2 linked regions of the Phreatobacter stygius genome follow. The protein of the gene in region 1 interacts with the protein of each later gene in a pairwise test. Links are inferred from orthologs where the notes say so. Each region holds a gene or a part of one and is shown in the gene's direction. Other genes may lie near its edges.

What was found. Proteins that work in one complex are often made in the same cells at the same time.
Region 2: the proteins of nusG (region 1) and rho interact in binary tests that used the Escherichia coli proteins (3 or more experiments, as listed by UniProt). The link is inferred for Phreatobacter stygius from one-to-one orthologs.

Annotation. Positions count from the first base shown.
Region 1 is NZ_CP039690.1:7,055,895-7,059,638, reverse strand. The notes cover bases 1-2,735. They hold nusG (transcription termination/antitermination protein NusG), read left to right. Parts: upstream 1-970; coding sequence 971-1,501; downstream 1,502-2,735. Other genes in these bases: rplA (50S ribosomal protein L1), read left to right, coding at 2,098-2,735; rplK (50S ribosomal protein L11), read left to right, coding at 1,665-2,093; secE (preprotein translocase subunit SecE), read left to right, coding at 760-957; E8M01_RS33395 (transporter substrate-binding domain-containing protein), read left to right, coding at 1-569. Also shown: more of rplA, read left to right, coding at 2,736-2,790; rplJ (50S ribosomal protein L10), read left to right, coding at 3,428-3,744. UniProt on the Escherichia coli protein: Part of the processive rRNA transcription and antitermination complex (rrnTAC). The complex forms an RNA-chaperone ring around the RNA exit tunnel of RNA polymerase (RNAP).
Region 2 is NZ_CP039690.1:2,670,166-2,673,009, reverse strand. It holds rho (transcription termination factor Rho), read left to right. Parts: upstream 1-711; coding sequence 712-1,977; downstream 1,978-2,844. Other genes in the region: mnmE (tRNA uridine-5-carboxymethylaminomethyl(34) synthesis GTPase MnmE), read left to right, coding at 2,095-2,844; hemJ (protoporphyrinogen oxidase HemJ), read left to right, coding at 1-441. UniProt on the Escherichia coli protein: Facilitates transcription termination by a mechanism that involves Rho binding to the nascent RNA, activation of Rho's RNA-dependent ATPase activity, and release of the mRNA from the DNA template.

The DNA of each region.
Region 1 (3,744 bases):
TCGCCGACCTGCTGCCGGGCCTGGTGGACGGACGCTGGACCATGACGACAGGGCTGTTCATCACCGCCGAACGGGCAAGGCAGGTCGCCTTCAGCCGGCCGGTCTGGGCGCTGCCCGACGGCCTGCTGGTGGCCGCGGGCAATCCGAAGCGGCTGACCGGCTACGGTTCGATCGCGCGCGACGCCAAGGCGCGCCTCGGCGTGATCGAGGGCCAGATCCAGCATGACGCGGCGCGTGCCGGCGGCATCCCGCCGGAGCGAATCGTTGTCTATGCGACCCAAGGCGAGGCGGCCGAGGGCGTCGGCCAGGGCGAGGTCGAGGCCTATGCCAGCGTCGCCATGGCGCACCGGGGTTATCTGGCGAAGACCGGGGCCTCGGCTTTCGCGGTCGTCGATGTCGCGGGGCCGGCCCGGGCCGGCGGTTTTGCCTTCAGCCGGGCCAATGACGGCCTGGCGCAGGCGGTCGACGCGGCGCTGGCCGGATTTCTCGGCACGCCCGCTCATCGGGCGCTGATGGCGCGCCATGGCTTCGGTGCGGCCGAGGTCGATCGTATCGCGACAGCGTCCTGATCTGCTGCGCCGGGACGCCGCACCGGCGGCGTTTTCCTTGACGCCTCGCCCGGTTTCGGTTAGCAGACCCTCTCCCTGCCGGCCCGGTGACGGACATCCGGCGGGACGCGCTTCCTTCTTGAGAGGCCGATGCGCCGGCTCTGGTCCGAAACGGGCCGGGGCGGTGATCGGCCTTGTTCGGATTCAGTTCATGGCCAAGACCAACCCGTTCGAGTTCATGCAGCAGGTGCGCCAGGAGGCCAACAAGGTCACCTGGCCGTCCCGCAAGGAAGTCGGGATCACCACGTTGATGGTCTTCATCTTCATGGTCGTGTCGGCGATCTTCTTCTTTGCCGCTGATTCGGTCATTCGCTGGGGCGTCCAGGCGCTCCTTTCGGTCGGCAGCTGATCGGGAGGACGTCATGGCCAAGCAGTGGTACGTCGTTCACGCCTATTCGAACTTCGAGAACAAGGTCGCCGAGGCGATCCGCGAGGGTGCGGCCCAGCGCGGCCTGTCCGAACTGTTCGAGGACATCCTGGTGCCCAAGGAGCGGGTGGTTGAGGTGCGCCGCGGCCGCAAGGTCGACACCGAGCGCAAGTTCTTCCCCGGCTATGTCCTGGTGAAGATGGACATGACCGATCAGGCCTATCACCTGATCAAGAACACCCCGAAGGTGACCGGCTTCCTCGGCGCCGACAAGAAGCCCATGCCGATCCCGGAAGCCGAGGCGATGCGCATCGCCCAGCAGGTCCAGGAAGGCGTCGACCGTCCGAAGGCCACCGTGTCCTTCGAGGTCGGCGAGAAGGTCAAGGTCAATGACGGTCCCTTCGCTTCGTTCGAAGGCTTCGTCGAAGAGGTCGACGACGCCCGCGCCCGGGTCAAGGTCGCGGTCTCGATCTTCGGCCGGCCGACGCCGGTCGAACTGGAATTCGGTCAGGTCGACAAGCTCTGACCAATCGGCCGGCCGGGCTTTTCGCCCGGGCGGCCGGCATGCCGGAGCGGTCAAGCCGTTCCGTTCACCCGTGGGAGGCGAGGAGCGGCGGTCCGCCAGCGCTCCGAACCCGACCACGAAACCCAACCCGACGACCCCTCGAGGGGTCTGTTAGGAGGTCATCATGGCGAAGAAAATCGTCGGCTTTATCAAGCTGCAGGTGCCGGCGGGTGCCGCTAACCCGTCGCCGCCGATCGGTCCCGCGCTCGGCCAGCGCGGTCTGAACATCATGGAATTCTGCAAGGCCTTCAATGCGAAGACCCAGCAGATGGAAAAGGGCGTGCCGATCCCGGTGATCATCACCGCGTATCAGGACCGTTCCTTCACCTTCGAAATGAAGCAGCCCCCGGTGAGCTACTTCATCAAGAAGGCGGCCAAGATCGACAAGGGCCATCCGACCACCGGCAAGGGTTTCGCCGGCAAGATCACGCGCGCCCAGATCGCCGAGATCGCCAAGGCGAAGATGGTCGACATGAACTGCGACACGGTCGACTCGGCCTCGTCGATGATCGAAGGCTCGGCCCGTTCCATGGGCCTCGAGGTCGTGGGGTAAGATCATGAGCGGCAAGCGTTTTCGTAAAGCTGTCGAAGGTATCGACGCCAGCAAGACCTACGCCATCGACGAAGCGGTGAAGCTCATCAAGGAGCGCGCCACCGCCAAGTTCGACGAGACTGTCGAGATCGCGATGAATCTCGGCGTCGATCCCCGCCATGCCGACCAGATGGTTCGCGGCGTGTGCAACCTGCCGAACGGCTCCGGCCGGACGCTGCGGGTTGCCGTGTTCGCGCGCGGTCCGAAGGCCGAAGAGGCCCTCAAGGCCGGTGCCGATATCGTCGGTGCCGAGGATCTGGTCGAGATCGTCCAGAGCGGCAAGATCGAGTTCGATCGCTGCATCGCGACGCCCGACATGATGGGTCTGGTCGGTCGCCTCGGCAAGGTGCTCGGCCCGCGCGGCATGATGCCGAATCCGAAGGTCGGAACCGTCACCATGGACGTGACCAGCGCGGTGAAGGCCTCCAAGGGCGGCGCCGTCGAGTTCCGCGTCGAGAAGGCCGGCATCATCCACTCGGCGGTCGGCAAGGCCTCGTTCGATCAGTCGAAGCTGATCGAGAACATCAAGGCCTTCGCTGACGCAGTTGTGAAGGCCAAGCCGACCGGCGCGAAAGGCACCTATGTTCAGAGGATCGCGATTTCCTCGACCATGGGTCCGGGCGTGAAAGTCGATGCGGCTAGCGTTCTGAACGGCTGATTTCAGCCCTGAGGCGTTGAAAACGGACGGCGCACCACTTATCTGCCGTGGTGCGCCCTCCGGGTCTTCCGGGAGCTGTCGCGCGATTGTCAATGAAAAAATTGTATTCGCCACTTGGCAAGTGGAACAGCCTTTGCTAGATGAGCCGACCTGGGGTGTGGGTGACCGCGCCCCGATTCCGTTTGGGCCATGGATCGCTGTGGAGTTTTGCGGCGGTCATCAGCGAGGATCTGACGGCGGAGTGATCCGGGACCTCGATCAGAGTCCGATACGAATTTAACAAGCTTCCGTTCGGGGCAACCCGGGCGGCAAGGCCAGCCGAATTTGTCTCCGCGCCGAAGGGTCAGGAGAAGAGGCGGCTGGAATGTCCTGTCCGAGACTGCAGGCGAGGGGGGGCTTCCCCTTCTTAATCGCCAAGCCTGCACAGACGGGTGAAGACCGTTTCACCGGCGGCAACGCCGAAGGACCGGTTCGAACTCAATGCACCTCGGCCGACGGATGGCGACATCCGGCGGTGTCCTGAGGGGACAGGGCCGAACGTCGATCGTTCGGTGTCCGGCTCGAAACCGGAAGCCGATCATCGGCAGGTGCAACCCGAGGGGCCCGCGAGGGCACCTCGACCCAGAGAGAGCACAAAGTGGATCGCGCGGAAAAGAAAGAGCTCGTCGGCTCGCTCAAGGAGGTCTTCCAGACCTCGAGCGTTGTCGTCGTCGCTCACTATTCCGGCCTCACAGTCGCGCAGATGCAGGACCTCCGTCGCAAGATGAAGGCCCAGGGCGCGTCGGTGAAGGTCGCAAAAAACCGCCTCGCGAAGATCGCTCTCGAAGGCACGGACGTCGCGTCCATTGGAGCCCTGTTGACGGGCCCCACGATCCTGGCGGTCAGCCATGATCCGGTCGCGGCACCGAAGGTCGCCGTCGAATTCGCCAAGGCTCACGACAAGTTCGTGGTCCT
Region 2 (2,844 bases), 4.4 Mb from region 1 along the record:
TGGCTCGCGCCGGCAAGCGCAGTGCTCTGGATCAAGGCCTTCCATGTGATCGCGGTGATCTCGTGGATGGCCGGCATGCTCTATCTGCCACGGCTTTTTGTTTATCACTGCGCTGCCGCGCCTGGCTCGGAGGCTTCCGAGACGTTCAAGACGATGGAAGCCAGGTTGCTCGAATATATCATCAACCCGGCGATGATCATGACCTGGGTCCTGGGGCTCTGGCTCGCCTGGTCGAGCTTCGGCTTCCGGGGCGGATGGCTGCATGCCAAGCTGGCGCTGGTCTTCGCCCTGTCCGGGGTTCACGGCTATTTCGCCGGCGCTGTGCGGGCTTTTGCCGAGGATCGCAATAGGAGAAGCGCCAGGCACTGGCGTGTCATGAACGAGGTGCCGACGATGATCATGATCGCGGTGGTGATTCTGGTGGTCGTCAAGCCGTTTTGAGCCGGCCACCGGCCGGTCCGGGGCGCCGGCAAACTCGGCGCCGGCAGGGCTTGCAATTGCCAAGCGCAACGCTTATTCCATGGGCGCCTCCCAAACGCAGACAGGGTCATCTGCAGTAGCACCGTTGCGTGCCGCTCCTTGATCCGGATAGAGGCCTCCCCGGCCCCGCATTCCCTCGCGATCTGCGACTTTCATTCCCTCCTCCTTACGGTGCGGTTCCGGTTCATTTTTGTTCCGCGCCCTCGGCCGTCCCACCCCTTTGCGGTTCCGATGCAGCAGATCAAACTCCAAGACATCAAGACCAAATCGCCCACCGAGCTCCTGGCTTTCGCCGAAGAGCTGCAGGTTGAGAATGCCTCGACGCTGCGCAAGCAGGAGATGATGTTCGCCTGCCTGAAACAGCTGGCGGCACAAGACATTGAAATCATCGGCGAAGGTGTCGTCGAGGTGCTGCAGGACGGTTTCGGCTTCCTGCGCTCGCCGGACGCCAATTATCTCGCCGGCCCGGACGATATCTACGTCTCGCCCTCTCAAATCCGCCGGTTTGGTCTTCGCACCGGCGATACGATCGAGGGCCAGATCCGTTCGCCGAAAGAAGGCGAGCGCTATTTCGCGCTGCTGAAGGTCAATCTGATCAATTTCGAGGAGCCGGAAAAGGCCCGTCACAAGGTCAATTTCGACAATCTGACGCCGCTTTACCCGAACCAGCGGATCAAGCTCGAAAACGAGGATCTGACCAAGAAGGATTTCTCGGCGCGCGTGATGGATGTGGTCGTGCCGATCGGCAAAGGCCAGCGCGCGCTGATCGTCGCGCCGCCGCGGACCGGCAAGACCGTGCTGCTGCAGAACATCGCGCAGTCGATCACCCGCAATCATCCGGAATGTTATCTGATCGTGCTGCTGATCGACGAGCGGCCCGAAGAAGTCACCGACATGCAGCGCTCGGTGAATGGCGAGGTGATTTCCTCGACCTTCGACGAGCCTGCGACACGTCACGTTCAGGTCGCCGAAATGGTGATCGAGAAGGCGAAGCGCCTGGTCGAGCATGGACGGGACGTCGTCATCTTGCTTGATTCGATCACCCGGCTCGGCCGCGCCTACAACACCGTCGTGCCGTCCTCCGGCAAGGTGCTGACCGGTGGTGTCGACGCCAACGCCCTGCAGCGCCCGAAGCGCTTCTTTGGCGCCGCCCGCAATATCGAGGAAGGTGGCTCGCTGACGATCATTGCGACCGCCCTGATCGATACCGGCAGCCGCATGGACGAAGTGATCTTCGAAGAGTTCAAGGGCACCGGTAACTCGGAAATCATCCTGGACCGCAAGGTTGCCGACAAGCGCACTTTCCCGTCGATCGACATCACCCGATCCGGCACCCGCAAGGAAGAGCTGCTGGTCGCGCCCGACATTCTGAAGAAGATGTATGTGCTGCGCCGCATCCTCAATCCGATGGGCACGGTCGACGCGATCGAGTTCCTGCTCGACAAGTTGCGCCAGACCAAGACCAATGGCGATTTCTTCGATTCGATGAACACGTAGGGCCTTACCGATTCGCAGGCGAAACAACCTGTGCGAGTCCTGGCGGCCCATATGACCACCGATTCGTATGCGGAACGATGCTCACGGCGACAACGCCGTGGGTGAATGCCACGAGAGATGGCGCCGGTGAAGACAATCGCGGCTATTTCCACCGCGCCCGGTATGGCCGGGGTGGCCATTCTGCGGATTTCCGGGCCGGCCGCAGGCCATGTCCTGCGCGCGCTCACCCGGCGCCTGCCTCGACCTCGTGTCGCGACCTATTCAACTCTCTACGATCCAGTTGGCGGTACACCGATCGATTCGGCTCTGGTGCTGTGGTTTCCAGCACCTCGCAGCTTTACCGGCGAAGACGTCGCCGAACTGCAGGTCCATGGCGGACGCGCCGTTACGGCGGCAACGCTCCGTGCCGTGCTGACGGTCGACGGCGTCCGGCCGGCCGAGCCGGGCGAATTCACCCGTCGCGCCTTTGAGAACGGCAAGCTCGACCTTGCAGCGGTCGAGGGCCTGGCCGATCTGCTCGCGGCGGAGACCGAGGCCCAGCGCCGACAAGCCTATGCGCAATATGGCGGCCGGATTGCCAATGTCGGCGAGGCCTTGCGGGTCAATCTGGTCAACGCCCTGGCGCTGGTCGAGGCGACGATAGACTTTCCCGATGAGGACGATGTCGGGACGTCGGCACTTGGCGATGCGCGCCGGCGGATCGAGGAACTCGACCGGCAGGTGCTGGCGCTGCTGGCGGACAGTGACCGCGGCGAGCGCATCCGGGATGGCTTGCGGGTTGCCATTGCCGGCCCGCCCAATGCCGGAAAGTCGACCTTGCTGAACACATTGGCTGGGCGCGACGTCGCCATCGTCTCTCCGATCGCC